DNA from 3 places in the Dactylosporangium sp. NPDC051485 genome. Region 1 is predicted to be linked to each of the others. Evidence: riboswitches for the same ligand, from Rfam matches in the RefSeq annotation. Region 1 holds a riboswitch; each other region holds the start of a gene.
What was found. A riboswitch is a leader RNA that binds a small molecule or an ion and turns the genes downstream of it on or off. The one in region 1 is predicted to bind cyclic di-AMP.
Positions count from the first base shown of each region.

Region 1 (9,873 bases):
CGACGGGGGCAAGGTCACGCTCACCGGCACGGTGCCGGCCGACGCCGACCGGGCCGCGCTCGCCGGCGCGGCCGAGCAGGCCGTCGGCGCCGGGAACGTGCAGGACGCCCTCACCGTGGACGCCAAGCGGGCCGCGGACGACACCGACCTGGCCGGGCTGGGCGCGGTCATGGCCGCGCTGGGCAAGGACACCAAGGCCGGCGTGATCGACCTGACCGACCACGTGATCACGCTGACCGGCACCGTGGCGTCGCAGGAGGTCAAGGACAAGGCCGAGGCGGCGGCGAAGGCGGCGGCCAAGGGCGCGACGGTGCGCGACGAGCTCGTCGTCGGCCAGGCCGCCGCGCCGGCCCAGGTGCAGACCCAGCTGGTCGCGCTGCCGACCGTCGAGTTCGAGAACGACAGCGCCACGCTGACCGCGCAGGGCGTGGCCGTGGTCCAGAACGCGGCCTCGATCCTCAGGTCGAACCCGAACATCAAGGTCAGCATCGAGGGGCATACCGACCTCACCGGCACCCCCGCGCACAACCAGGCGCTGAGCGAGGCGCGGGCCAAGACGGTGCTGGACACGCTGGTCTCGCTGGGCATCGCGCCCGACCGGCTGACCTCCAAGGGCTTCGGCGACAGCCGGCCCAAGGTGCCCGGCATCGACGAGGCGGCCAACGCGGTGAACCGGCGGGTCGAGTTCATCGTGCAGCAGTAGCGAAGGAGAAGGGGCGCGGCCAACGCGGCCGCGCCCCTTCTTTTTGCAGCGGTACTGGAAGTGGTACCGGTCAGTGGCGCACCGGGTAGAGCGGCTCGCGCACGGCGCTGTCCACGCGCAGCGACTTCGCCGAGAGCGCGGCCGCGGTCGGGTCCGGCTGCGGCAGGGCGTCGCAGTTCTTGTCGGGCTTGTCGCCCGCCTTGCGCTGCGGGAGCTTGCCGGTCGCCAGGTAGTCCGCGATCGTGTCGTCGATGCAGGCGTTGCCGTTGAGCGAGTTCGCGTGCGTGGTCTGCCCGACCTCGGCCAGCAGGCTGCCGTTCGGGAAGAGCCGGCGGGCCTGCAGGCTGCCCTCGAACGGCGTGGCCGCGTCGAGGGTGGTGCCGACGAACAGCACGCTCTTGACCTTCGAGCCGTCGATCTTGGTCGGCTTCTGGACCTTGCCCGGCCAGTAGAGGCACGGCGCGTTGAACCAGACGTTGCTCCAGGTCATGTACGGCGCCTGCAGGAACGTCCGCCAGTTGTCGGTCTTCCACTGGTTCCAGCTCTGCGGCCACTGCACGTCGGTGCACTGCACCGCGTTGTAGACCGCGAAGCCGTTGTCGTCGCCGGGGGCCACCCAGTCCTCGTAGGCCTGCAGGATGAGGTCGGTGTTGCGGTCGTTGGCCCAGCCGGCGAACTCGTCGGCCAGCTCCAGCCACGTCGACTGGTAGTAGCCGGCGTAGAGGAAGATGTCGGTCCACTCGTCGGCGCCGACGACCCCGCCCGCGGGCGCGGTGCGCAGCTTGTTCTGCTCGGCGTAGAAGCGCTGCTCGACCTGCTTCGCGGTGGTGCCGAGGTGGTAGACGCTGTCGTACTTGGCGAGCCAGCCGAACCAGATCTTCTCGTTGCGCTCGAAGGCCAGGTCCTGGTTGAGGTTGGCCTTGTACCACACGTCGCGCACGTCGACGTTGCCGTCGAGCACCATGCGGCGGACCTTGTCGGGGTGCAGGGTGCCGTAGACCTGGCCGAGGTACGTGCCGTACGAGAAGCCGTAGTAGTTGATCTGCTTCGCGCCCAGCGACTTGCGGATCGACTCCATGTCGTTGACCGAGTCGACCGTGGTCAGGTGGTTGAGCAGCTCGCCGCCGGCCTTGCCGCAGGCCCGGGCGTAGCCCTTGGACCGGTTCAGCCAGGTCTTCTCGAGCTGCGAGTTGACCGGGATGTACTCCGGCTTCGGGCCGTCGGAGTAGCTGTCGTCGCAGTGCAGGGCCGGCACGCTGGAGCCGACGCCGCGCGGGTCGAAGCCGATCCAGTCGTAGGCGTCGCCGGCGCCGTTGGGCACGTACTCGCCCAGGACCGACAGGGTCAGGCCGGAGCCGCCGGGGCCGCCCGGGTTGACCAGCATGACGCCCTGGTAGTCCTTGTCGGCGACCTTGTGCTTGATCCGCGAGACGGCGATCTGGATCTTCTTGCCGTTGGGCTTGCTGTAGTCCAGCGGCACGTCGAGCAGGCCGCACTCGGCGCCGCGGCGCTGCAGGCCGGGGCTCGCGCACTGGCCCCACGGGATCGACGCCGCTCCGGCGAAGTCACCGCCCGGCGAGGCGGGCGCGGCCAGGGCGCTCGAGGCCGGCGCGACGGCCGCGAGCGTGGCCGCAGCGGTGAAGAGGACCAGCCCCTTCACGGTTCTGTTCGTCAAGACAACCCTCCCAAACTTGCCTGGCGGCGAGAGGCCGCTCGGAGCAGGTGATTCGGGCCAAACAATGTCATGACGATGCTTGCGAGCCCCGCCGCCGCGCGGAAGCAGCAACACCCTTTCCCTCACCCGAGAAAACCCGTGTCGCCGGGGGAATCGACTCCGGTACAACGGTCTGATGCTGCGCAAGTACCCCAGGACGCCCCATTTGCAGGGTTCGCGGCTGCAACCGGGCGACCACGACCTGGCGCAGGTGCCGTTCGCCGAGCTGGCGGGCCGTGAGCTGGTCGTGGAGGAGAAGCTGGACGGCGCCAACGCCGCGATCAGCTTCGATCCCGACGGGGCGCTCCTGCTGCAGTCGCGCGGGCACTATCTCACCGGCGGGCCGCGGGAGAAGCAGTTCGCGCCGTTCAAGGCGTGGGCGGCCGGGATGAGCCATGTGTTGCGGTCCGTGCTGAAGGACCGATTTATCCTGTACGGCGAGTGGCTCTACGCCAAGCACACCTGCTTCTACGACGCGCTGCCCCACCACTTCTGCGAATTCGACGTGTACGACCGCCAATCCGACGCATTCCTGTCCACCCCGCGCCGCCGGGAGCTGCTCGACGGCCTCGGCGTCGCGTCCGTGCCCGTGCTGAAGGTGGGCGCGTTCGCCGACCTGGCGGGGCTCACCGCGCTGGTCGGCCCCTCGACGTGCCGTACCGATGGATGGAAGGACACGCTGCAGGAGTCCGCGCGCGCCGGGGGCGCCGACCCTGACCGCGTCCTGCGGGAGACCGATATGTCCGAAGACATGGAGGGGCTGTACCTGAAGCTCGAGGACGCCGACACGGTGCTCGGGAGATACAAGTGGGTTCGTCCGAGCTTCCACACCGCGATCCTCGACTCGGGCAGTCACTGGCAGGATCGGCCGATCGTGGCCAACCGAGTTCGGATATGACCCTCCCGGCGTGGGCGATCCGGCCCGAGCAGGTCCGGGCCGTGCTGCCGGATGCCGACCCGTCGGTGGCGGGGGCGCTGGGCGGGATCGAGGAGTGGCGGGCGCGGCCCGAGGCCGAGCGGGCCCCGGTGTTCGCCGCCGCGCTGCTGCTCGACGCCGGTGAGCACGCCGCGCGCAAGGCGCTGTGGGGGCTCGGGGCGCCGATCGCCTGGCGGGAGCACGTGGCCGCGCTGGTGCGATATGCGTGGCTGCCGTTCGGGGCGCTGGAGCGACCCGACCTCGATCGGCTCGCGTTCCGGGTCAGCCTGCTCGCGCGCAACGACGACCTCGGGCTGCTGGCGACCGCGGAGGCGCTGCGGCGTGCGGATGTGCGGCTGGTGGAGGAAGTCGCGCTCTTTACGCAGTACACCCGGGAAATTGGCTGTCTCGACAAGCCTCGCGGCTTCGCCTCCGATCATGCCCGGTTCGCGTATTTCCGGACGCCCGGGCGGGACCCCGATTATGCGGCGTTCGACGACACGCGGTGCACGGTGACCGTGCTGTCCGGGCTGCCGGGTGCCGGCAAGGATCACTGGGTCGCGGCCAACCGGGCCGGCGTGCCCGTGGTCAGCCTGGATGACCTGCGCGACGAGCTCGGCGTGCGGCCGACCGGCGACCAGGGCCCGGTGATCGCGGCGGCGTACGCGCGGGCCCGCGAATATCTGCGGGCCGGGGTGGCATATGTGTGGAACGCGACGAACACGACCCGCGCGCTGCGTTCGCGGTGCGTCGGGCTGGCCGCGAGCTACGGCGCACGGGTCGAGGCGGTGAGCGTGGAGGCACCGCCGGAGGTCGTCCATCGGCGCAACCGGGCCCGCGAGCGGCGGGTGCCGGCGGCGGTGATCGACCGCATGGCCGGGCGCTGGGAGCCACCCGATATCACCGAGGCGCACTCGGTGTCGTCGATCCTCAACGGCTAGTCGTGCGCTGCCGCTGCATCGCCAGGGCCTGCAGGGCGGAGGAGCGGATCAGCAGCAGCGGGTTGAGCGGCTCGTTGGCCGCGATCGGGCGCGCGAACGGTCGGTTCTGCGTGCTCCAGCCGTTGTGCAGGTCGTACTCGATCTCCAGCGAGCGGTTGCGGGCCATTTGGTAGTCCAGCAGCACCCCGGGGCCGAGCGAGCGGGTGGCGATCTCGCCGGCCATGTGCGGGATCGGCGAGAAGAAGAACGCGACCTTGGGGACGGGCTGGAAGAGGTCCACGTCGACCAGGTCGAAGATGCCCACCGGTTGGTACATCCCGTGCGTGTCGTGCGCGCACAGCCCGGCGCCGAGCTCGACCCGGCCGGCGTTGTCGATCTCCATGTGTCCCGCCGGCCCGCCCGGGGTCACGATGCCGGCCCCGTCGTTGCCCGCGACCGTCAGCACGCTGCCGAGGGGCGCCGGGTAGTTGTGGGTGGCGACGACCTTCGTGCTCGGCACCTGCGTGGCGTGGCGGGTGGTGAACATGGAGTACGTCTCGCTCCACGCCACCTCGAGGTGCCGCTCGAGGTAGTGCACGGAGAGCCAGATCGTCGGGGCGCCGCTCGCCGAGGTGGCGATCGCGTGCATGCCGAAGAGCGCGAAGTGGTGGTCGCGCAGCTGTTCGATCGTGGCGTCGCTCATGTCGATCGTGAGTTTGTGCTGCTCCACGCTGTCCTCCTGGGTTGTCCGAGTGCACCCAGTGTGGAGCGGACAAGTTGCACGATCGGGGCAATCAGTGAAAATCTCTCACGTCGTGCTCATGTCCATCGGACCCGGTGATTCCATCGGGCCTGGTGCTCAAGCGGCCAGCCGGCGAAGTGCCCGGTGGATTCTGGGGCCGCCGGCCGGGTATGTGGCCCGGACCAGGGCCAGCGCCCACGCCATGCGGGCGACGGCGGTCTCCGGGTGGTCCCCGAACTCGCCCGCGACCCGCGCCGCGCAGCCCTGGATGCCGATGCGGCGCAGGGTCGCCGCGACCGCGTCGCGGATCTGCCCGCCCGCCGGGGCCTGGGACGACTGCAGGTCGGAGGCGAACAGCGCCTCGGCCCGAACGGCCTCGAATGTGGTAGCCATCTCGCACCTCCCGTGCGCTCATACAGGCGTGTTCCTGATGGCACTCACGCTAGGAGAATTCTTCCGGTTCGGGCTCACGGTTTCATGCCAGCGTCGCGTACTCGTCACACAGCGTTGAAGGTTAGCGGGGTGCGGTCTCCGTCCGCCTGTGACAGGGTTGGGCCGTGTCCTTGGTCCCCAGTGCGCCCACCAGCGCGCCTGTGCCGCTGCACCGGGCGGCGCGCATCGAGGACGCCATCCACGGCGTCCTCGAGCGGCGGCTGCGCCGGCGTGGCTGGAAGGTCGCGGTCACCGCCTACACCGGCTACGGCGCCGCCGCCACGGACGGGCGCCCCGGCTGGGTCCGAGTGCTCGGCCGCGTGCTGCTCGCCCGCATCGACCCGAGGCCCCCGAAGCGGCTCAAGAAGCTGCGCGGCTGGCGCTCCTTCACGGCGGTGTCGGTGAGCAACGCCCTGGTCCGCATCGAGGCCGGCGGGCGCGTCCGCGAGGTGCGCTGCGACCGCGGTGGCTTCGTCGACGTCGTGGTCGAGGCCGACCTGGCCCCGGGCTGGGCCACCGTCACACTGCAGAGCGAGGACAGCGCCCCGGTCGAGGCGCCCATCCGGATCATCGACCCGGCCACCACCCGCTTCGGCATCGTCTCCGACGTCGACGACACCGTCATGGTGACCACGCTGCCGCGGCCCCTGCTCGCCGCTTGGAACACGTTCGTGCTCGACGAGCACGCGCGGGCCTCCGTGCCGGGGATGGCGGTGCTGTACGAGCGGCTGGTCAACGCCAACCCGGGCGCCCCGGTCTTCTACCTGTCCACCGGCGCCTGGAACGTGGGGGCGACGCTGACGCGGTTCCTGTCCCGGCACCTGTATCCGGCGGGGCCGCTGCTGCTGACCGACTGGGGGCCGCAGCCGGACCGGTTCTTCCGCAGCGGGCACGCGCACAAGCGGGCGTCGCTGGCCCGGCTGGCGGAGGAGTTCCCGGACATCCGGTGGCTGCTGGTCGGCGACGACGGGCAGCACGACCCGGAGATCTACGCCGAGTTCGCCGCCGAGCACCCGGACAGCATCGCCGCCGTGGCCATCCGGCACCTCTCGCCGACCCAGGCGGTGCTGGCCGGCGCGTTCCCGGGGGTGGCCGGCAGCTCCAAGCGCTTCCCGTCCAACGACCGGCGCTGGCTGGGCGCTCCCGACGGCGCCGGCCTGTGGCGGCTGCTGCGGGACACCGAGATCCTCTGAGGGTCCCGCTCAGGCGCGACCGGCGGCCGAGCTCACCGGGGCGCCCACCTTGTCGATCAGCTCGCCCAGCACCCGCTCCGAGTCCTCGTGCGGGACCTGGCAGGTGCCCGCGGCGAGGTGGCCGCCGCCGCCGTAGCGCAGCATGACCGCCCCGATGTCGGTCGGCGAGCTGCGGTCCAGGATCGACTTGCCCACGGCGAACACGGTGTTGAGCCTCTGCTTGCCCCAGATGACGTGGATCGAGACCCGGGCCTCGGGGAACAGCGCGTAGACCATGAACCGGTTGCCGGCGAAGATGACGTCCTCGTCGCGCAGGTCGACCACGACCACGTCGCCGTGCATCCGGGAGTCCCGGCGCAGCTGCTCGACGAACAGGTCCTGCTGCTCGCGGAAGAGCTCGGCCCGCTCGGCCACGTCGGGCAGGCCGAGGATCTCCTCGACGTCCTGGTGGTCGATGCAGGCGTCGATGAGCTGCATCATCAGCTGGTAGTTGGAGATGCGGAACTGGCGGAAGCGGCCCAGCCCGGTGCGGCTGTCCATGAGGAAGTTCAGCAAGGTCCAGCCGATCGGCTGCAGGATCTCGCTGATGTCGTACTGCGCGGAGTCGGCCCGGTCGACGGCCTCCATCAGCTCGTCGGAGATGTTGGGGAAGCGCTCGGCCCCGCCGTAGTGGTCATAGATCACGCGGGCCGCCGACGGGGCCTGCGCGTCGATGACGTGGTTGGTCGCCTGGCCGCCGGTGCGCAGGGCCTCCGAGTGGTGGTGGTCGAACACCATGTGGGCGCCCGCGGCGTACGGCAGGTTGGTGAGGATGTCCGTGGGGCCGACGTCGACCGAGCCGTCCTGGACGTCCTTCGGGTGCACGAAGGTGATGTCGCCGATCAGGTCGAGCTGGCGCAGGAGGACCGCGCAGACCAGGCCGTCGAAGTCGCTGCGGGTCACGAGACGGTACTTCACTGCGGATCCCCTCGCACGGCGGGCCGGTCGACGGTCTCCCTATCGACCGGCCCGGCACGAACGTGAGGATTCGCGGGGCTCCAGGATGGCTTTACAGGATGGAGAGATGCACGTGGTTCGTGTGATCGCTCGACGGGTCGCCGGCCACGCCGCTGTAATGGTGCCAGCCGGCCGCCGGTGTCCAGATCTGTTTGAACCAGATGACGTACATGACGCCGAGCCGATCGGCGTTCTTCACGAAGTAGGCGGCGAGGTTGGAGCCGTAGACGAAGTCGTCGCCGGTGGCCACGCCGCCGAAGCCGGATTTCGTCTGGACCGAGAAGTCGCACGCCCGGCCCTTGGGGTGCTCGTACGGGCCGCTCGGGCGGAAGCACGCCACGAACCGCTTGAAGCCGTCCTTCTGCGCCTCCTGCATGGCGTGGATCATGCGCGGGGTGATGCAGCCGGAGGTGGTGGGGTCCTTGACGCTGCACGACTCCTTCGGCAGCGAGCCGTCGGAGTTGCGCTTCACGGGGTCGGCGAGCGGCAGGTTGGCCGAGACGAAGCCCTTGCTCGGCCCACCGGCCAGCGCGAGCGCCTTCTCCGCCTCCTTCTTCTGCTGCTCCATGGTGGCGACCTGCTGCTGCTGCGAGGCAACCTCGTCGTCGAGCGCCTTCTTCTGCGAGGCCTGGGCCTCCCGCAGCTTCCGCAGCTGGCGCAGCAGGTTGTCGTTGTGGTGGGCCAGCTCGTTGATGGTGCCGGCCCGCTCGGCGAAGCTGTCGGGGCTGTCCGCGTCCATCAGCGCGGCGAACGTGGTCAGCGGCCCGGTCTGGTAGGCCGCGATGGCGATCGCCGACACCTGGTCCTGCAAGCTCGCCAGCTGCGCCTCGGTCGCCTGTAGCTGCACGGTCAGCTCGCCCTGGTGCTTGACCGAGGCGTCGAACCTGGCCTTGGCGTCGGTCCAGGCCCGGGTCGTCGACTCCAGGACGGAGCCGAGGGTCGGATTGACGTCCGCGCCCTCGTTGCCGGGATCGCCCGGCTCGGCCGCGGCGGGGAGGCTGCCGATCCCGCCGAACGCGATCACGGCCAGCAGCGCGACGAGTCCGCGCCGGAAGTGATGTCGCGATGACATCTGGTTCGTTGTTCCTTCCGTCGGCCGCCGACCGGGTTAGCTGACGGGTTCGGGACGGAACGACCCCTACCACCGCTCCCGGAAGGGCTTCCAGGAGGGCGGATTCACCCCAACGCAACGGTGGGTCCCCGGCTCGCCACGGACGGCGATTGGGCGGCAGTCACGCCCGTGGACGTGACCGTGGGTCACTGTACCGACGGGGCGGAATTCGCGCACCGCACCGTTTGTGCGTAGATCAGCTTCGGGGCCTTGCAGTGATGCAGATCACGTCAATGCCTCGGGATTGGTCGCGGTGAGTGACGTCGCCGTCTCTGACCGCGGCGTTGTGGTGCTGTCTCAACGGTACCGTAAATGTTGTTCATGAAATGATGATGTTCACTCTTCGGCGTTCCTCCGGCTGGTCGGATGGGCAGGTCAGGCCCGGAGCCGAAGGAGTTGATCGAGGGTGTCGAGAGTCCGCGCGCTGGCCATGCTCGCCGCGATGGCGGTGGTGAGCGGAGTGGTCGCGTTCTTCAACATGATGCCCGCCTCCGCCGCCGCCTGCGCCCCCGCGTGGCAGGCCACAGCCGTCTACACGGGCGGCATGACCGCGTCCCGCAACGGCCACAACTACCTGGCGAAGTGGTGGACCCAGAACGAGGCCCCGCCCGGCACCACCGGCGTGTGGCAGGACCAGGGCACCTGCGGCGGCAGCACCCCGACCAACCCGCCGGTCCAGACCGGCACGGCCGGCGCGTGCAGCTTCCCCGCCTGGGTCCAGGGCCACAACTACGTGACCGGCGACATCGTGAAGTTCACGGACGGCAAGTTCTACATCGCCGAGCACGACAACCCGGGCTACAGCCCCGTGGTCAGCACCTGGTACTGGGACCCGTACTCCTGCGGCTCCTCTCCCACGACTCCCACGACCGCTCCCCCTCCCACCTCGTCGGGCGGCGCCTTCGTGGTCAGCGAGGCGCAGTTCAACCAGATGTTCCCGAGCCGGAACTCGTTCTACACGTACTCGGGCCTGGTCGCCGCGCTGTCGGCCTACCCCGCCTTCGCCCGCACCGGCTCCGACGCGGCCCGCAAGCAGGAGGCCGCGGCCTTCCTGGCCAACGTCAACCACGAAACCGGCGGCCTGGTCTACATCGTCGAGCAGAACACGGCCAACTACCCCAACTACTGTGACGCCGGCCAGTCCTA
Region 1 covers NZ_JBFAZW010000042.1:66,955-76,827, forward strand. The annotation lists gene AB0M46_RS23985 (OmpA family protein) at 1-703, shown strand, start outside; gene AB0M46_RS23990 (alpha/beta hydrolase) at 774-2,378, opposite strand; gene AB0M46_RS23995 (RNA ligase family protein) at 2,554-3,315, shown strand; gene AB0M46_RS24000 (AAA family ATPase) at 3,312-4,274, shown strand; gene AB0M46_RS24005 (hypothetical protein) at 4,264-4,983, opposite strand; gene AB0M46_RS24010 (hypothetical protein) at 5,113-5,388, opposite strand; gene AB0M46_RS24015 (phosphatase domain-containing protein) at 5,553-6,620, shown strand; gene AB0M46_RS24020 (exopolyphosphatase) at 6,630-7,577, opposite strand; gene AB0M46_RS24025 (hypothetical protein) at 7,669-8,688, opposite strand; cyclic di-AMP (ydaO/yuaA leader) riboswitch at 8,698-8,854, opposite strand; gene AB0M46_RS24030 (glycoside hydrolase family 19 protein) at 9,134-9,873, shown strand, end outside.

Region 2 (9,873 bases), on a different contig from region 1:
GCTGGAGCGGGGCCGCATCGCGCTCTTCGCGATCGACGAGGCGCACTGCGTCTCCCAGTGGGGCCACGACTTCCGCCCCGACTACCTCAACCTGTCGATGCTGCACGAGCGGTGGCCCGACGTGCCGCGCATCGCGCTGACGGCCACCGCGACCACCGCGACGCACAAGGAGATCGCCACCCGGCTCGGGCTCACCGACGCCAGGCACTTCGTGTCGAGCTTCGACCGGCCCAACATTCAGTACCGCATCGTGGCCAAGCAGGACCCGCGGCGCCAGCTGCTGGACTTCCTGCGCCGCGAGCACCGCGGCGACGCCGGGATCGTCTACTGCCTGTCCCGCAACTCCGTGGAGAAGATCGCCGAGTTCCTCAAGGACAGCGGGGTGCCGGCGCTGCCGTATCACGCCGGCCTGGACGCGCGGACCCGCGCCGAGCACCAGAACCGCTTCCTGCGCGAGGACGGCCTGGTCATGGTGGCCACCATCGCGTTTGGCATGGGCATCGACAAGCCCGACGTGCGCTTCGTCGCCCACCTCGACCTGCCCAAGTCGATCGAGGGCTACTACCAGGAGACCGGCCGCGCGGGCCGCGATGGCGAGCCCTCCACCGCCTGGCTCGCCTACGGCCTGCAGGACGTCGTGCAGCAGCGCAAGATGATCGACACCTCCGAGGGCGACGCCGCCCACCGCCGCAACCTCTCCCAGCACCTCGACGCGATGCTCGCCCTGTGCGAGACGGTCGAGTGCCGGCGGGGGCAGCTGCTGGCGTATTTCGGCCAGGAGCAGGTCGGCGGCTGCGACAACTGCGACACGTGCCTGGCCCCGCCCGAGTCCTGGGACGGCACGGTGGCCGCCCAGAAGCTGCTCTCGACCATCCTGCGGCTGCAGCGGGAGCGCAACCAGAAGTTCGGCGCCGGCCAGTGCATCGACATCCTGCTCGGCAAGAAGACCGACAAGATCGTGCAGTGGCACCACGACGAGCTCTCGGTCTTCGGCGTCGGCGCCGACCTGCGGGAGAACGAGTGGCGCACGGTCGTGCGCCAGCTGCTGGCCCAGGGCCTGCTGGCCGTCGAGGGCGACTACGGCACGCTCGTGCTGACCGACGGCAGCGCCGACGTGCTGGGCCGCCGCCGGCAGGTCATGCTCCGCCGCGAGCCCGACCGCCCCGTCTCCGCGGCAAAGGCGGCCAAGACCGCCCGCCGCGACGCCCAGGCCGGCGCCGACCTCTCGCCGGAGACGTTGCCGGTCTTCGAGCACCTGCGCGCGTGGCGCGCCACGACGGCCAAGGCCCAGGGCGTGCCGGCCTACGTCATCTTCCACGACGCGACGCTGCGCCAGATCGCCGCCGACCGCCCCCGCACGCTGGCGGATCTGGCCCGGATCAACGGGGTCGGCGAGAACAAGCTGGCCAAGTTCGGCGACGAGATCCTCGCCGCCCTGGCCGAGCTGGGTTCCGGCCCGGATGCGCCGCCGCCCGCCGCGGTGCCTGCCCCGCCCGCCGCGGTGCGTACCTCGCCCGCCGTGGCGCCCGCCCCGCCCGCCGCGGCGCCTGCCTCGCCCGCTCCGGCCGCTCCGGCACCCCGCTCGCCATCGCCCGCCCCGGCGGCATCCAGCTCGACGGCCTCCGCCGCCGATGGTGAGGCCTCCCTGTTCGACGTGGATGCTTCGGGGGGCGCCGGGCGGGTGGTGCACGATCCCGGCCGGGTCTTCGAGCGGCTCCGCGCGTGGCGCACGTCCGTGGCGCGGGCCGACGCGGTCCCGCCGTATGTGATCTTCCGGGACGCCACCCTGCACCAGATCGCCGCCGAACAGCCACGCGCGCTCGCCGACCTGGCGAGGATCAACGGGGTCGGCGGGACCAAGCTCACCAAGTACGGCGACCAGATTCTCGCCACCCTTGCCGAACTCGACGGCGATCCTGTGCCGTCGCCGCGTACCCCGGCGGTGCCCGCCCAGGCCGCCGCGTCGAACGCCTCCACGCCGCCCGCGCCGCACGCCTCCACGGCACCCGCTTCCGGGGCAGGCTCGCGACCGCAACGGGCAGCGGCCGCGACACCCGCCGCGACGGCCTCCGCTCCGGCGGCGGCGCGTGCTACGGCGCCCGCCCCAGCGACGCGCGCCACCGGGCCCGACGACGAGATGTTGTGGGGCGACGAGGAGCCGCCGTGGGACGAGGAACCCCCGTGGGACGTCGAACCCTGACGCTCGGGCAGACCGGATCGCCCGGCCGCACCCGATCGCTTCGGCGGACCGGATCGCTCGGCCGCACCCGATCGCTCGGGCGGATCGGTTTGCTCTGGCGCCGCCGTGCCGCGGCAGGCGGGACTGGCCTTCCGGCGCGGCAATGCGGCAGCACGCGGGCCGGCCGCCGACCGCAGACCAATCCGGGACTCCGCGCGGCCCAGCCCGAGGCCGTCGGCCAGCCCAGCCCAGCCCGGCCCGTAACCGTGGGCCGGCGCCAGGCTCGACGCGGGCCGAGGCCATCCAGTCCGCGACCGTGGGACCTGGCTCGACGCGGCTCGAGGCCATCCAGTCCGCGACCGTGGGACCGGCGAGGGGCTCCACGCCGGGCCAGCCCCGGCCGGCAGGGCGGCGATCGTGCGGCCGGCGCGGGGCGGGCGCTGGCCTTCAGCCGGTGAGCATGGGGCGGACCCGGGGCTCCGGGCGCGTCACGGTGATGGTGCCGTCGACGAAGATGCCGTGCCAGAGGCAGAAGGTCAGCAGGATCCACAGCTTGCGGGCGTGGTCGGCCTCGGCCTTCTCGTGGGCCGACAGCAGGGTGTGGGCGTAGTTCAGGTCGATCAGCCGGCCGGCGCCCGACGTCGAGAAGACGTGGTGGGCCCACTCGGCGAGTTCGGCGCGCAGCCAGCGGCGGGCCGGGGTGGGGAAGCCCAGTTTCGGCCGGTCGACGATGAAGTCGGGGACGATGCCGGCCACCGCGCGGCGCAGGGCGTACTTCGTGGTGCGGCCGCGGTCCGGGACCTTCAGCCGGGAGGGCAGGCGGGACAGGACCTCGAACACGCGGCGGTCCAGGAACGGCACCCGCAGCTCCAGGGAGTGGGCCATCGACATGCGGTCGGCCTTGGTCAGGATGTCGCCGGTCAGCCACGTGTTGATGTCGATGTGCTGCATGGTGGCCACCGGGTCGAGGGCGGCGGCCTCGGCGTACAGGGCGGCGGTCACGTGCTGGTGGCCGACCACCCGGGCGCCGCGCAGGATCCGGGCCTTCTCCTCGTCGGTGAGGATGCGGGCGTTGCCGAAGTACCGGTCCGGCATCGGGGTCGTGGCCCGCTGCAGGTAGCTCTTGCCACGCATCCCGTCGGGCAGGGCGCGGGCCAGGGCGCGCAGGCCCCGCTGGAGGGGCTCGCCGAGGTTGGCGACCGGGGCGACCGAATGGGGCTCGCGGTAGATGGTGTACCCGCCGGCCAGTTCGTCGGCGCCCTCGCCGGAGAGCACCACGGTGACGTGCTCGGCGGCGGTGCGGGCGAGGAAGTACAGCGGCACGATGGACGGGTCCGCGACCGGGTCGCCGAGGTGCCAGATGATCCGCGGGAGCGCCTCCATCACCTGGTCCGGGCGGACCACGGCGGGATGCAGGTCGACCCCGAGGTGGGCGGCGGAGCGCTCGGCGATCTCCAGCTCCGAGAACGCGGTCGTGGTGTCGAAGCCGGCGGTGAAGGCCTGCAGGCGCGGGTGCAGCTCGGAGGCCAGGGCCACGATCGCGGTCGAGTCGATGCCGCTGGACAGGAAGGCGCCGACCGGGACGTCGGCGCGCATGTGGGCGCGGACGCTGTCGCGCAGGGCCTCGCGAAGGTCGGCCACGGCGGCGGCCTCGTCGGCGGCGGGGTCGGGGCGCAGCCAGTTGCGGGTGTAGCGGCGGATCACCGGGGAGCCGGCGAACCGGCGGATCAGCAGGCCGCCGGCGGGGAGCCGGCGCACGTCGCGGTGCATCGTGTACGGCTCCGGGACGTACTGCATCGTGAGGTACAGCGACAGCGCCGTCGGATCGAGCTCCCGTGAGGTCTGCAGGAGCAGCGGCGCCTTCTCGCTGGCCAGCCACAGGCCGCCGTCGAGGGTCTCGACGTAGTACAGCGGCTTGATCCCGAACGGGTCCCGGGCGGCGTAGAGGGTCTCGGTGGCGGAGTCCCAGATGGCGAACGCGAACATGCCGCGCAGCCGCTGCAGGGCGTCCTCGCCCCAGTGGTGGAACGCGGCGGCGAGCACCTCCGAGTCGCCGTCGGTGGCGAAGACGGCGCCGTGCTCGCGGATGAGCTCCTCGCGCAGAGCCTCGAAGTTGTAGATCTCGCCGTTGAAGACCAACGTCCAGCGGCCCGTCTGGGGGCCGGACGGCGGGTAGCTCAGCGGCTGCCGGCTGCCCTGGCGGTCGATGATCGCCAGGCGCCGGAAGCCCGCCGCCACGCCGGGGGCGATCCGTTCCAGGGCCATGTCGTCGGGCCCACGGTGGTCGATCAGCCCGAGCTGGCGCTCCATCGCGCCGAGCAGTTCCGCGGTGATGATGTCGTTGCCGGTGTACATCACGAAGCCGCACATGGTGTCGTCTCGCCCCCTTCGCTCCGGACGGCCACGGTGCGCCGCGCATCCAGCCGATCAGACTGCGGGCGACCGGGCGGGCGGATATGTCCCCACCCATCCGATCCCTCGCCCCGGCCAATGGCCCGGGTGATCCACGACGGGGCGGTGGTTACCGCCGGGCCCGCCGGGTAGCGGCGCGCCACCGAAAAAGCCCCACCCCGGGAGAACAGTTATGCGCCTGCGCCGCCGCCCCCGCCCCCGTCCCCAGCCCCGGAAGCGGCGCGTGGCCACCCGGCTGTTGCGGCTGCTGCTGTGCGCGGTGCTGGCCGGCCTGGTGGTGGCGGCCGGCCTGCTACCGGTCGCGATCGTCACCGGCGGGCTGGCCAGGGCGGGCAGCGACACGTGGGAGAACCTCCCGGTCAACCTGGCCACGCCGCCGCCGGCCCAGACGTCCTACGTCTACGCCAGCGACGGCAAGACGCTGCTCACCACGTTCTACGACGAGAACCGCCGCGACATCCCGCTCGATCAGGTCGCCCCGGTCATGCGGCAGGCCGTGGTGGCGGCCGAGGACACCCGCTTCTACCAGCACCACGGCGTGGACCTGAAGGGCGTGGCGCGCGCGTTCGTGTCCAACAGCCGCGGCGGCGCGCAGCAGGGCGCCTCGACGCTGACCATGCAGTACGTGCGCAACGTGCTCAAGAACGACCCCGGCCTGACGCCCCAGCAGCACCTGGACGCGCTCTCCGACACCCCGGCCCGCAAGCTGCGCGAGATGAAGCTGTCCCTGGCGCTCGAGCAGCGCCTCGGCAAGAACGAGATCCTGCAGCGGTACCTCAACATCGCCTACTTCGGCGCGGGTGCCTACGGCATCTACGCCGCCGCCCAGACCTACTTCGGCAAGAATCCGGCCGACCTCACGCTGGCCGAGGCGGCCATGCTGGCCGGCGTGCTGCAGTCTCCGGACGTGGACAACCCGCTGCGCGGCGAGCGGGAACATGCGCTGCAGCGGCGGGCCTACACCCTCGACTCGATGGCGAAGATGCACGCGGTCACGCCGGCGGCGGCGAACGCGGCCAAGACCGCCGAGGTGCGCCTGACGGAGCTGCGGCCGCCCAACGACTGCACGGCGGTCGACGCCGCGCACAACGACTGGGGCTTCTTCTGCGACTACTTCCGGCAGTGGTGGAACAGCCAGGCCGAGTTCGGGACCACCGCGACCGAGCGCGACGAGGCGCTGCGCACCGGCGGCTACACCATCGTCACCTCGATCGATCCCGGCATCCAGGCCGCGGCGCTGGGCCAGTCGCTCGGCGTCTACGGCTACGGCAACGCCCGCTCGCTGCCCCTGGCCGTCGTCCAGCCGGGCAGCGGCCGGGTGCTGGCGATGGCGGTCAATCGGCACTACAGCCTGGAGGCCAACCCGCCGGAGCACCCGAACTACCCCAACACCGTCAACCAGCTCGTCGCGGGCGGTTCGGGCGTCGCGGGGTACCAGGCCGGATCGACCTTCAAGATGTTCACGATGCTCGCCGCGCTGGACTCCGGGCGGCCCCTGAACACGCACTTCAACGCGCCGGCCCGGCTGGTCACCATCTGGCCGGGCGACGGGTCGTCCGGCTGCGGCGGGCGGTGGTGCCCGGCCAACGACACCCCGAGCTGGATGGACGGCGACCGCACGATGTGGAACGGCTTCGGGCGCTCGGTGAACACGTACTTCGTGTGGCTGGAAGAGCAGGTCGGCGCCAGCCGGGCGATCGAGATGGCGCAGCGGCTGGGCATCGTCTTCCGCGACGACCATGACGCGGCGCTGGCGGCCAAGGCCGACACATGGGGCTCGTTCACGCTGGGCGTCGCCTCGACCAGCCCGCTGGACCTGGCCAACGCCTACGCGGCGGTGGCGGCCGGCGGCGTGTACTGCCAGCCGCTGCCGGTGCTGTCCATCAAGGACGCCGACGGCAAGACGCTGGACGCCGGCACCCCGAAGTGCCGGCAGGTGGTCGACCCGGACGTGGCCGCGGCCGCGACCGACGCCGCCCGCTGCCCGGTCAGCAAGGGCTCGGCCTACGGCAAGTGCGACGGCGGCACCGCCGAGGCCGTCTCCGGGATCCTCGGGCGGCCGGTGGCGGGCAAGACGGGCAGCGCGGAGTACAACGCCACGGAGACCTTCGTGGGCTTCACCCCGCAGATCGCCGCGGCCGGCATCGCGGTCAACCCGGACAACCCCAACGACTACGTGGGCGGCGGCGTCTCCAGCTCGGTCAACGGGGCCGTGGCGCACACCATGGCGTTCGCGCTGCGCGGCGTGCCGGTCCAGAACTTCGCCGTCCCGAGCCGGGCCCGGGCGATGGGAGCCTGAACCGGCGGACGCCGCGCGGCGGTCGAAGCGATCAGGCCGAGTAGCCGCGCTGGGCGATCCAGTTGGCCATGTTGGCGATGGACAGGGTGTAGGAGCCGGACCCCTGGGCGTCGGCCGGATCCGCGATCTTCACGGTCTGGCCGCCGTCGCGGTAGCCGACGATGGTGAGGTAGTGCCCGCCCTCGTAGGAGTGGCCGCGCCCGGCGTCGTCGGTGGTCGTGCCGGCGATGTTGGCCACGACGGCGTACCCGTGCGAGACCGCGTTGACGACCGCCGCCTTCAGCTCGGCGATGTCGGCCTCGGAGGCCGCCTGCCCGGTGATGAAGTGGGCCTTGTAGAGGTCGGTCTTCAGGTACGCGTTGAGCGCACGCGTGGTGTCGTTCGACGAGTTGGTGCCGCCCTCGGTGGTGCCCAGGCTCTGGGCGACCTCCGACTGGCTCGGGAAGAGGCCCTTGACCGTGAGCGCGATGCGGGTCGCGGCCGGACCGCAGAAGTAGTAGTTCTCCTGGAGGGCGAACTGGTACGTCAAGTCTTTCTGGACCGGGACGGTCGGGGTGGGGGAAGCGCTGGGGGCCGGGGCGGCGCTGTGGGCCTGGGCGGGCGCGGCCTTGGTGGTCGCCGGGGCCGCGCCGTGCTGCTGCGGCGGGGCCGCCGGCGTGTCGTGCGCGCCCGTGGATCCGGCGGGGACCTCGCCGACCAGCGCCTGGGCGTCGGCGGCCCGGACCGTCGTGGCGCCCGGCGGGGTGGACGTGGCGGAGGAGCGCTGCAGGCCGGCGACGCCGAGGCCCGCCGCGACGGCGAGGACAGCGGCCGCGGCGGCCACGAGGGGGATCCGGCGGCGGCCGGGCCCGGACGGGTCGCCCTGCCGGGGGTTGTGCCGGGGTTTGTAGAGGTAGCTCAGGGGTACCACTCCTTCCGGTACCGCTTACCGGGTTAGCTGACGGGTTCGGACGCCGAAGGTCGCCCTACCGCGGCAAACGCGGACTCACCCCAGAACGTGGGTCCCCGGCTCGTGCCTGCGCACGACTCAGCGGATCCGCCACGCCGTCACCCACTGTGAGTGAAAGACGTCGGCGAGGTGGACCCGGCGAGGCTATTCGAGCCGGTCAACAGGGCTTTGCACCCCCCGTCGAAACGGCTACGGGGCGTGATGCCCAGGCGAAAAGCGCCCCGGCGCACACGGCTCGGGCGCCGTTTATCATGCCCAGAATCACCCCCTCACCCCGGGGGTCCTAGTCTCGCCGGATGCTCGCCGGTGCCGACGAAAATCCGCAGCCCAGCGACGAGACCGAACCGGGTCCTCGCCATCTGCGAACTCGCTCTGGCCGCCAATCGGTGGCCCGCCTCCGTGTCCTCCTGCCGGACCCCGCCCGCTTCGACGCGGTGCGCGACCGGCTCCGCCCCCTGCTGCCGGACCCCGCCCGCCTCGACGCGGTGCGCGACCGGCTCCGCCCGCTGCTGAGCCTCGGCCCCCGCCGGGGCGCGGCGGCGGCGACCGTGTTCGCCGTGGCCGCATTCGGGCTCACGGCCGTGCTGACCGCCCCGGGTGACGACCCGGACGTCACCTCGGCCGAACGCCCGGCCGCCGCGACTGCCGGTCCCGACTCCTCGCGGGAGGAAGGAGAGGTGGCTTCCCGCAACCATGAACGGGCGCCGGCCAACCCGCCCGCCCCGTCCAAGAAGTCCAAGTCCAACCCGCCGAAAACCTCCGACCCCTCGAACCCGTCCAACCCCTCCAACCCGTCCGACACGTCCCCGCCGTCCGCCGCGCCCACCAAGGTGGCGCCCGTGGGCGGGCTCAGCCAGATGGAGATGGACAACGCGCTGGCCATCGTCGCGGTGGCCAAGCGGGAGAGGCTGCCCAAGCGCGCGGTCGTGGTGGCGCTGGCCACCGCGCTGCAGGAGAGCCACCTGCGCAACCTGGCCAACGGCAACCTCCCCGCGTCGCTGGAGCACCCGAACGAGGGCGTGGGCTACGACTACGACTCGGTCGGGCTGTTCCAGCAGCGGCCCAGCTGGGGCAGCATCGAGCAGCTCATGAACCCGGAGGAGTCGGCCCGCCGCTTCTACGCGGCGCTGCTGCGCATCCCCGGCTGGGGCGACTACGCGGTCACCGTGGCCGCGCAGAAGGTCCAGGGCTCCGCCTTCCCCGACGCGTACGCCAAGTGGGAGGGCCTCGCCAACACGATCGCCGACGCCACGATGTAAGGCCGCCGCCGATCCTTCCCGTTGTCATTCGTTTGCCGGCCCGGCCTCGCCCGGGCCGGCACGACGATGAGCCGCATGTACAGACACAGCGTGTTCCGGTCCGCGACCGCGCTGCTCGTGCTCGCGATCGCGGCGCAACCGGCGCTGTCGGCCTGCGATGGTTCCACGCGGAAACCCTCGGTGGCCAAGCACAGCGCTCCCCCGACACCGGTCGGGCTCTCCATCACCCCGACCGCAGGCGACGCCGGGTCGCCGATCAGCGCCGAAATCGGGCTGAAGGTCAACGACGGCAAGATCACCAACGTGGCACTCACCGACGCGGCCGGTCAGGCCGTGGCCGGCGAGCCACGGGCCGACGGCAGTTCCTGGGTGCCGGCCGCCGCCCTGCACTACGGCGCCTCCTACACCGTCAAGGTGACCGCCGTCGGGGCTGACGGCAAGCCGGTGACGAAGACGTCGACCTTCACCACGGCGGCCAAGCCGACCGGCCCGGCGATCAATTCCGACCTGATGCTCACCAACGGCGGGACGTACGGCGTCGGGATGCCGATCGTCGTCGACTTCGGCAGCGACGTGCCGCCCGAATCCCGCGCGGCCGTGCAACAGCGGCTCTTCGTGACCAGCGATCCGCCGCAGCCCGGGGCGTGGCGCTGGTTCAGCGGGCACGAGGTGATGTACCGCCCGCAGAACTACTGGCAGCCGGGCACGAAGATCACCGCGCGTAAGGCCCTCAACGGCGTGCCCATCGGCAACGGCCACACCGACGAGGACCTCA
Region 2 covers NZ_JBFAZW010000044.1:6,887-16,759, forward strand. The annotation lists partial or broken gene recQ (DNA helicase RecQ) at 1-1,888, shown strand, start outside; gene asnB (asparagine synthase (glutamine-hydrolyzing)) at 2,627-4,534, opposite strand; gene AB0M46_RS24485 (transglycosylase domain-containing protein) at 4,815-6,890, shown strand; gene AB0M46_RS24490 (C39 family peptidase) at 6,922-7,800, opposite strand; cyclic di-AMP (ydaO/yuaA leader) riboswitch at 7,798-7,933, opposite strand; gene AB0M46_RS24495 (hypothetical protein) at 8,226-9,098, shown strand; gene AB0M46_RS24500 (Ig-like domain-containing protein) at 9,174-9,873, shown strand, end outside.
Region 2: another riboswitch for cyclic di-AMP. It lies ahead of AB0M46_RS24490 (C39 family peptidase); the one in region 1 lies ahead of AB0M46_RS24025 (hypothetical protein).

Region 3 (9,873 bases), on a different contig from region 1:
GGCGTCGGTGCAGCCGGCGTCGGCGAGCACCTCGTGCACGTTGCCGACGGTCGGGATGCCGGAGCCGAGGTCGACGAACTGCCGCACGCCCAGCCGGGCGAGCTCACGCACCGCGCGGCGCAGGAAGGCCCGGTTGCTGCGGGCCAGCCCGGCCACCGCCGGCATGATCTTGAGCACCTGCTCGGCGAAGGCGCGGTCGGCGGCGAAGTTGTGCGAGCCGCCGAGGTAGTAGTCGTAGACACGGGCCACGCTCGGCCGGTCGAGATCGACGTCCGCAGGGGCCCAACTGGGACGGTCCACAGATCAACACTCCTCGACCTTGGCGGCAGCCGGCGCCTGCGAGCATACGTGGGGGTCGGGCGGCGAGAAAACCCGCCGCCCGGCCCGAAACGCAACGATGATGATCGTTTGGAGCTCTGCGGGTGCCTGCCGGTCGGTTAGGCCCGCGTGTAGCGGTCGGCCGTGCCGGGCGCGATGGGGCCGGTGGCCAGGTAGGAGGTCAGGGCGTCGATGTCGAAGCCGGGCGCGGTGACCCGGTTGGTGCCCTTGGCCAGGTTGAGGAAGCCGTCGCCGCCGTTGGCCAGGAAGTCGTTGGTGGTCACCAGGTAGGTGGCCGCCGGGTCCAGGGCGACGCCGTTGAGCTTGATGTTGCTGATCTTGGAACCGGCCGGCGCCGAGGCGCTGATGGTGTAGGTGAAGCCGGCAGACACCTGCAGCATGCGCTGCACGGTCTGGCCCTGGAAGCCCACGAACTGCTGCTCCAGGACGTCCTTGATCTGCGCGCCGGTGAACGCCTGCGTCACGACCAGGTTGTTGAACGGCTGGACGGTGAACGCCTCGCCGTACGTGACCTGGCCCGGCGCCTCGCCACCGGGGGAGTTGGCGTAGATGAGCGAGGCCCGGATGCCGCCCGGGTTCATGAACGCGATCTGCGCGCCGGCCGGCTTGGTGTAGGCCAGCTGCGCGTCGGCGATCACGTCGCCCAGCGGGGTCTCGCCGGCCGCCGTCTGCGTGGTGGTGATGTCGGCCGAGATGCTGCCGATCACCTTGTTGGCCAGCGGCGCGACCGCCACGCGGTACTTGTCGGCGATCTTCTTGACGGCGGGGTCGACCAGCGCGGGGTTGCGCACGAAGTTGCCCTGCGCGTCCTTCTGGTACGTCCCGTCGGCGTTCTTCACGCCGTTCTCGGCGATCACGTTGGTAGCCGACGCGTCGACGAACTTGCGCGACTTCTTGTCCAGCGTGACGCGGATGTCGGTCACCAGGGTGCCGGCGGTGCCCGCGCTGGTCACCAGCGAGTTGGCGCCCGAGGAGTTGGGCAGCTCACAGGTGTAGAAGCGGTGCGTGTGGCCGGAGACCACGACGCCGTAGGCCGGGTCGAGGCCCTTGGTGATGGTGGCGATCGGGCCGGCGAAGTTCGCGCAGCCGGACGGGTCCAGCGGCGCGGGCGGGCTGCTCTGCATGCCGCCCTCGTGGATGACCAGCACCATCGACTTGATGCCGAGCCAGCCCAGGATCGTCGCGTACTTGTTGGCCGTCTCGACCTCGTCGTGGAAGTCGACGTTCTTGATGCCGGCCGGGTTGACGATGCCCGGGGTGGCCGCGAGGGTCATGCCGACGAAGGCCACCGGCACGCCGTCGTAGCGGCGGATGCTGAACGGCAGCAGGATCGGCAGGCCGTTCGACTTCTGCGTGACGTTCGCGGCGAGGTACTGGAACTTGGCGCCGGAGAAGTGGCCGCCGGCCTGGCAGCCATCGGTCGGGTGGCAGCCGCCGAACTGCATGCGGTACAGCTCGGTCACGCCCTCGTCGAACTCGTGGTTGCCCACGGAGGCGAGGTCCACGTGCATCGCGTTGAGGACCTCGATCGCCGGCTCGTCGTGGAACGCGGCGCTCACCAGCGGCGAGGCGCCGATGTTGTCGCCGGCCACCACGGTGTCGCTGTTGTGCACGCCCTCGGCCTTGGCCTTGTCCCGCAGTTTGGTGAGCGCGGTGCCGAGGTACTCGGAGCCGCCGGCGGGCACGCCGTTGATGAGCCCGCCGCTGCCGGTCGGCGGGTCGATGTTGCCGTGGAAGTCGTTGAAGCCGAGCAGCTGAGCGGTCGCCGTCGCCCCGACCTTCTGGGACAGCGCGACCTTGGCCGGGGTGAGCGGCGTCCACCGGTCCGAACCGGTGGTGGAACCGGTCTTGGCTAATGGCAGCAGGGCGACCACCGCAACGGCGAGCGCCGGCACCGCGAGGTGCTGCGCGACACGCCACCCGCGGGCGCGGGGCTGAGCCATGATTTCTCCATTCATGACGGACGCACGCATGGATACATGCGTGCTTCGTCATCCTTCCGAAGCCATGGATCGGGCGCGAGCACGTGCCGGCGTCAGCTTCGTGTCCTGCGGGTAAATGCGAGGGTGGCCACCCGACGCATCCCGCCGACAAGTTGCAGATCGACTACCTGCAGATCTGGGCCTTCGCCCCGGTCTGCTCGGCCCACGCCGCCGGGCCGTCGTCGCACCGGGCGTGACGTTCGTTCACAGCGGATACGCCTCGGGCGAACGGGTCTGGGCCGGCCGATCGTGGGGGCGAATCATCGGCCGATGAGCATCCTCGTTCTCGGCGGGACCGTGTTCCTCGGCCGCGCCGTCGCCCGCCAGTTCCTCGCCGCCGGCCACGACGTCGTCTGCGCCGCCCGCGGCGAGTCCGGCGATCCCGTGGAGGGCGCCCGTTTCGTCCGGGTCGACCGCGACGCCCCCGACGGCCTCGCGGCGCTCGAGGGCACCTTCGACGCCGTGGTGGACGTCGCCCGCCACCCCCGCCACGTCCGGCTCGCGGCCGCGGCGCTGGCCGGCCGGGCCGGGCACTACACGTTCGTCTCCAGCGGGTCCGCCTACGCCGACGTCGCCACCCCGCACCAGAGCGTGGTCACCGCGCCGCTGCTGCCGCCGGACTACGAGGCCGACCCGGGAGCCGGCCCGGAGTCCTACGGCCGCGCCAAGGCCGCCTGCGAGCGGCTCGCGGTCGAGGGCTTCGGCGCCGGCCGCACGTTCCTGCTGCGGGCCGGCATGATCGTCGGGCCCGAGGACCCGACCGGGCGGTTCGACTACTGGGTGCGCCGGGCGGCCCGCGGCGGCGAGGTGCTCGCGCCGGGCGGGCCGGACGAGGCGGTGCAGCTCGTCGACGTGCGCGACCTCGCCGAGTGGATCGTGACCGCGGCCACCGGCGGGCTGGCCGGCCCCTTCGACGGCATCGGGGCGCCGATGACCCGGGCGCGGTTCCACGCCGGGCTGTCCGGCGGCGCCGGGGTGGTCTCCTCACTCACCTGGGTCGATCAGGAGTTCCTGACCGCGCGGGGGGTGGCGCCGTGGAGCGGTCCGCGATCGCTGCCCTTCTGGCTGCCGCTGCCGCAGTACGCCGGATTCATGAGCCGCGACGTGACTCCCTCGCTCGACGCCGGCCTGCGCACCCGCCCGCTCGCCGAGACGGCCCGGGATACGTTGGCGGCATTTCGTGACGCAACGCACATCGATGCGAAAGCCGGACTGGGCATCGATGAAGAGGCGGAGTTGTTGCGGGAATGGCGCGAGCGGTAACCCGTTCGGTCAAAAGGCTGTCGTACCGCCGACAGGTGCCGATGACAAGCCGTGCTCACGAGCGTCCGGTGCCCCCCGCACCGGCGTTCCCAGGGAACTCACAGCGAATTCAGGCGTCTGACGGGCAGGTAGACCACGTATCACTTGTTGCAACCGAAGCGAACCGGGGAAGCCTCCCGAGCGTCTAGGTAAGTGGTGCAGCTCTCAGGGGTCGTCACCGAAACGCCCCCCGGGGCGGAATGCGGAACGCGCTTTGACTGTTGTGTAGGGGGCATACCCGGGGGGCGCCCGTTTTAGCAGGGTGAAACGGGGAAGGCGAAGGATGGAGCGGGGAGGGGCCCGAAGTGGAGAACGTGAAAGTGGAGACGCGACCCGATACAGGTGCCGAGGAGCGCGACCTGGTCGGCGTGTACCTGCATGAGATCTCCCGCACGCCGCTGCTCGACGCCGCTTCAGAGGTCGAGCTGTCCAAGGCGGTGGAGGCCGGGCTCTACGCGGAGCACCTGCTCGACAGCGAGCAGATCCCCGACGGGGTGAGCGCCGCGGAGCTGCACCGGTTGGTGGCGGAGGGCGAGCGGGCGAAGGACCGGTTCATCCGGGCCAACCTGCGCCTGGTGGTCTCGATCGCGCGGCGCTACGTGCGGTCCGGCATGCCGATGCTCGACCTGATCCAGGAGGGCAACACCGGCCTGGTCCGCGCCGTGGAGAAGTTCGACTACGTGCGCGGCTACAAGTTCTCGACCTACGCGACGTGGTGGATCCGCCAGGCGATCAGCCGGGCGATCGCGCAGCAGGAGCGCACGGTCCGGCTGCCGGTGCACCTCGTCGAGGACGTCAACCGCATGCGCAACGTCGCCCGCCAGCTCACCCGCGAGCTGGGCAACGAGCCGGAGCCGGAGCAGCTGGCCGCCTCGCTCGGCGTGCCGGTCGAGCGGGTGCACGAGCTCATGCGCTGGTCGCAGGACACCGTGTCGCTCGACACTCCCGTCGGTGACGACGGCGACACCAACCTGGGTGACCTCGTCGCCGACTCCGACGCCCCGTCGCCGGAGGACGTGGTGCTGGCCGCCCTGGAGCGCCAGCGCATCGAGGGCCTGCTCAACCACCTCGACGACCGGTCGGCCGGCATCATGCGGGCCCGCTACGGCCTCGAGGACGGCCGCGAGCACTCGCTGACCGAGGTGGCGACCCGGTTCTCGCTGTCCCGCGAGCGGATTCGCCAGCTGGAGATCCAGGCGCTCGGCCGGCTGCGCGAGCTGGCCCGCGCGGAGGGCCTGCAGGCGGCGTAACGACACAGCATAAAAGGGCCCCGGGACTTACCCGGGGCCCTTTGTCATGCGTACTGTCGGTCAAAGCGCAACACGTCATAGGGCGAAGCGCGAAATGCCGCGCATTGCGGTGCGCAGTACCCGGCATTTCGAACAATCCGCGCATATGGGATGGGTTAGTACGGGTCGCCGCAGACCTTCCACGCGCCGCCCTCTTTGCGCATCTCGAAGGTGTGCGAGGACTTGCCGCTCTTGTACGTGACGGTGGCCGAGATCGAGGCGGTCTCGGTGCCGTTGGTGTTGCTGTACGAGCCGCCGAAGCTCATGTCGTGCGCGGTCGGCTGGTTCTTCTTGACGTACGCGTCGAAGGTCTCCGGCCCGTAGTTCTTCTGCGCCTGGCCGCACAGCAGCTTGTAGGCGGCCTGGGTGTTGCCCGCCTCCAGGCTGGTCAGGAAGTCGCCGGCCGCGGCCTTGGGCGCCTTGGTGGACGAGTTGACAAGGAAGAAGAAGCCGGCGATGCCGCCGCCGCAGCACACGACGACGACGCCGATGACGATCAGAAGAATGGTCTTCGCTGTTCTGCTCATCGCGCCAGGTTAGGCGCGAAGATCGTTGCGTGATGTAAAGCAGCTGACGGGGTCAAGCCCGATGTGCGACGACGAAGAGCCGGGGAAACGGCAGGATCGTGCCGAACGGCTCCCTCGGGAAGCGGGCCCGCAGCTCCGCGCGGACCTCCTCGGCGAAGGCCTCGGCGTCGTCCAGCGCGTCGAGGTAGGGGCGCAGGCCGGTGCCCTTGAACCACTCGAAGACCGGGTCGTCGCCGGGGAGCACGTGGTAGTACGTCGTCTGCCACGCGTCGACGGTGAGCCCGGCGGTGCTGAGCAGTCGGACGTACTCCTCGGCGTCGAGGACCGGGCTGGCCGAGCGCGGCCCGGTGACGGCCGCCGCGCCCCGCAGCCGACCGGCCCAGTGCGGGCGCTCCGCGATCGCGGCGAAGCCCGGGTCGTGGCCGGCGATCGGCACCTGGAAGGCGAGCGTCCCGCCGTCGTCGAGCGCCGCCGCCCAGGCCGGCAGCAGCGTCGCGTGGTCGTCGACCCACTGCAGCGAGGCGTTGGCCACGATCACGTCGAGCGATCCCCGCTGGGGGCGCCAGGCCGAGGCGTCGGCGAGCTGGAAGCGCAGCTGCGGCGACCGGAACCGCTCCGCCGCCGCGATCATGTCCGGCGAGGAGTCGAGGCCGAGGACGGCCGCGTCGGGCCAGCGCTCGGCGAGGGTGGCGGTCATGTCGCCCGGCCCGCAGCCGATGTCGGCCACGGCGACCGCCGCGGTGGTCGGGATGCGCGCGACGAGTTCGTGGAAGGGCCGCGCCCGCTCCTCGGCGAAGCGGTTGTACTGCCCCGGATCCCAAGACGCCATGCCCTCCATCATGAAGGGCATGGCGTCTTGGCGAAGCGGGTGGGGGAGCGCTACTGCGGGCGCGCCCAGCCGTACACGCTGTCCACGGTGGCCGAGGCGTACTGCACGACCGTGCCGGTGTGCGGCGCGTGGATGATCGACTTGTTCCCGACGTAGATCCCGACGTGGCCAAGGCCGTTGTAGAAGATCAGGTCGCCCGGTTCCAGTGTGTCGAACGGAAGCGTGCTCGTCCTGTAGTGCGCTGTGATCTCCGAGAACTGGCGCGACGCCTGGTGCGTGAGGCTCACGCCCGCGGCCTTCCAGGCGGCCATGGTCAGACCCGAACAGTCGTAGCTGTTCGGTCCGGCGGAGCCGAACACGTACGGCTTGCCCAGCTGCGCCTTGGCGAATGCCACGGCGGCGCCGGCCCTGCCGGAGGCGGGGGGCAGGGTGCCCGGGTTGTACGACGGCGGGTTGACCTTCTTGGAGCCCGCGGCGACGGCCTTCTTCTGCAGATCCTGCAGCTTCTTGATGTCGCCCTCGATCACCTTGCGCTTGCTCTCGATGTCCGACTTCTGCGTGGTCTGCGCGGCCAGCAGCTCGTCGAGCTGCTTCTTCTCGTCGTCGTACTTGCTCTTGGCGTTGCGGTAGTTCTCGATGTCCTTCTGCTGGGTGTGCGTGATCTGTTGCAGCATGGACATCTGATCCATGAGGGAGCCCGTGTCGCTGGCGTTGAGGATGGCCGAGATGGCCTGCATGTTGCCGGCCGTCTTGAATTGCGCGATCGCGAACTGCTCGACGTTGGCGCTGGTCTCGTCGACCCCGTCCTGCAGCGGCTTGAGCTTCGCCTGCAGCTCGGCCGCCTTGGCCTGGGTGGTCGCCAGGTCGGCGTTGATGCCGTTCCAGGCCTCGATTGTGGCCTCGAGGTCCTGATTCGACTTGTCGAGCTGGGCCTCGATCTCGGCGAGCGTGGGATCGGCGTGCGCGACCGTGCTCGGTGCGAGCACCGCGAGCATCACGAACCCGAGCAGGAGGGTTCGCAGCATCGACCGGTGGGCACGGTGTCCAGTGGACAAGGAAGGATGACCCTTCTTCACCGACTACCGCCTACCGGGTTAGCTGACGGGTTCGGGCGGGAAGAAAAAACGCCCTACCGCAGTGCGCTGCGGATTCACCCCACGAACACTCTGGGTCCCCGGTTCGATCACGCGCCGTCGATGTCTCTGCCCGGCGCGCCGAACTCGATTCGGCGGCGCTTGCCCGGCGTCATCCGGGGTGGATGACGGACTGCCGAGCAGGCCAGAGCCTAACTTAACGTGATCATTCGCCGGGTGGAAGCCGTGTGTCCTCATCGATCGGTAATGCATGGAAAAGTCCGTATTACCGGGGGTTGGTCGCGCGTACCGCACAGTGACAGTTGGTCGCCGGAGGCATCGACAAGGTGCGAAGGGTTCCGGGGCCGGGTGCGCGCCCGGCCCCGGGCCTCACTTCAATTCGTGGGCGATCTGGCGCATGAGGTCGGCCGAGGACTCCGCCGGCAGGGCACGCTCGCGCAGCCGCTCCAGGTTCCTGCGGTACGTGGCGATGAGCTCCGGCTCCTCCCACAGCAGTTGCTGGCGGTAGAGCACGCCGTCGTCGGCGCCGAACTCCAGCAGCGTGAAGTCGCCCTCCCAGCCGGGGTGGTACCCGGCGTTGAGCGCGATCACCCGCACATCGGCGTACGGGCGCTGGGCGAACTCGATCGCATGCTCCAGCTGGTCGACCAGCAGTGCCTCGTCGCCGGGGACGGGGCCGCGGCGCAGCACCGACTCGTCCAGGAACAGCTCCACGCGGGGCGGCTCCTCCCGGCCGAACAGCTCCTCCTGGCGCCGGGCGTGGAACTCGACCCGCCGCTCGGCCAGCGGAGACTCCACGTCGCTGGTGGCGTGGGCGTAGCGCCGGGTCTGCAGCAGGGTCGGGAACATTATCGGGGCGAACTCGCCGATGCTGGTCGCCTCCGCCTCGAATCCGACGTAGGTGATCTGCTGGCCGGCCAGCATGGTGCGGTACTCGTCCCACCACATCCGCCGCTTGGCCGCGCGGGCCAGCTCGAGCAGCTCGTCGACGGTGCGCGGGTCGTGCACCCGGTAGTAGGCCAGCAGGCTACGCAGGTCGCTCACCGAGATGGCGACGGTGCCGTTCTCGATGCGGATGAGTTTGGACAGCGACCACTCCATCTCGGCGGCCACCAGGTCCTGGGTCAGCTCCCGCTCCCGCCGCAGCCGCCGCAGCTCGGCCCGGAGCCGGCGCTTGCCCACGATGGGCCCGCTCATAGACCATCCCCCCAATCGCGTACATATGGCATGGCCCCGGTTGAGGGCTCCGCGTATCTACCCGATTTGCGGCTGATGCACCTGACGCGATCCGATTTCCTGGACGGCTCAGTGCTGGGCGGGTGCCGCCAGGAAGATCTTGGCCATGGCGCTGGCGAGGCCGCCGGGGTCGTTCGAGGCGACCGCCGGACCGCCGGTGAGCTGGGACATCTCGCGCAGGACACGCCGGCCTGGTCGCGTCCTCGAGCCCGCGGAGCCGGGCGGTGCTTCACGCCAGGCGTTTGTACTGGGTCCAGGTGGCCACAAACCCGGCCGCCGCGGTGGCCGGGATCCCTAGGCCTGCTCGACGGTGACCGCGACGAGCCTGCAGCCGCCGGCCTGGTTGGCTCCGATGCCGGCCGCGGCGTGCCCGGGCGCGACGGTGACCCGCAGTACCTCCCGGCCGCCGCAGCTGGCCCCGGCGGCCCCGGCGGGTGAGTCGGCCGACCCGCCGCGGGCGGCCAGGCTCAGCCCGACCAGCACGCCGGCCGCGACGGCCAGCGCCACGATGATCACGCCGATGGCGATCCACCACGCGGTCGCGGACGAGCGGTGCTGCGGGGGCGGACCGGCGGGCGCGCCGGCGGGGTGCGGCTCGGGTGCCCACTCTTCGCGTCGCGGCTCCGGCAGCCACTCTTCGCGTTGCGGTTCGGACGCCCAGTCTTCGCGTCGCGGCTGCGGCGGCCACTCCTGGGGATAGAGCGGCTGCGGCCGCTCCTCTTCGGCTTTGGCTCGTTCCTCGGCCGGCGGCGTGTACCGGGGAGGCGGCTCCTCCTCCGCGGGTGGCTCATACCGGGGCGATGACCGCCGCGGGCCGGCGCGCAGCGTCAGCCCCGGTTCGTCCGCCGTCCAGTTCTGCTGCGGCGGCTCGTACCGGGGGCGCGTGTCCGCACGTGGCGGGGGAGCCGTGGGTTCGTTCTCCTCCGCCGCGTACGAGTCTTCCTCGTCGGGGTACTCGTCCGCGTACCCGTCGTCGTACTCGTCGTCGACCGGCACCCAGGGGGAGGGGCGGGCGGTCCACTCCGGCGATCGCGCGTGCTGCGGGGCCGGGTCCACCGGTGGGGGCCCGCCGGGCGCCGCTGGGGCCCAGGGAGAGGGCGCGGCGGGCGGCGGCCGGTCGGCCGGCTCGGGGTGTCGGGATCGGGGGCGTGGCACCTCACGCGGGGGCGGGACGTAGATCCCGTCGGCCGTGTGGTCGTCGTCGTGACGCCGATGATGCCGGCCCTCCGTCATGGCATCCCTTTCTCTCTTCTGCGAGCCCGCTGCGTCGCGCGA
Region 3 covers NZ_JBFAZW010000120.1:20,972-30,844, forward strand. The annotation lists gene AB0M46_RS43125 (SAM-dependent methyltransferase) at 1-300, opposite strand, end outside; gene AB0M46_RS43130 (bifunctional metallophosphatase/5'-nucleotidase) at 438-2,282, opposite strand; gene AB0M46_RS43135 (NAD-dependent epimerase/dehydratase family protein) at 2,592-3,584, shown strand; gene AB0M46_RS43140 (sigma-70 family RNA polymerase sigma factor) at 3,929-4,873, shown strand; gene AB0M46_RS43145 (hypothetical protein) at 5,029-5,439, opposite strand; gene AB0M46_RS43150 (methyltransferase domain-containing protein) at 5,492-6,268, opposite strand; gene AB0M46_RS43155 (NlpC/P60 family protein) at 6,319-7,293, opposite strand; cyclic di-AMP (ydaO/yuaA leader) riboswitch at 7,337-7,509, opposite strand; gene AB0M46_RS43160 (DUF5753 domain-containing protein) at 7,732-8,559, opposite strand; gene AB0M46_RS43165 (hypothetical protein) at 8,893-9,654, opposite strand.
Region 3: another riboswitch for cyclic di-AMP. It lies ahead of AB0M46_RS43155 (NlpC/P60 family protein); the one in region 1 lies ahead of AB0M46_RS24025 (hypothetical protein).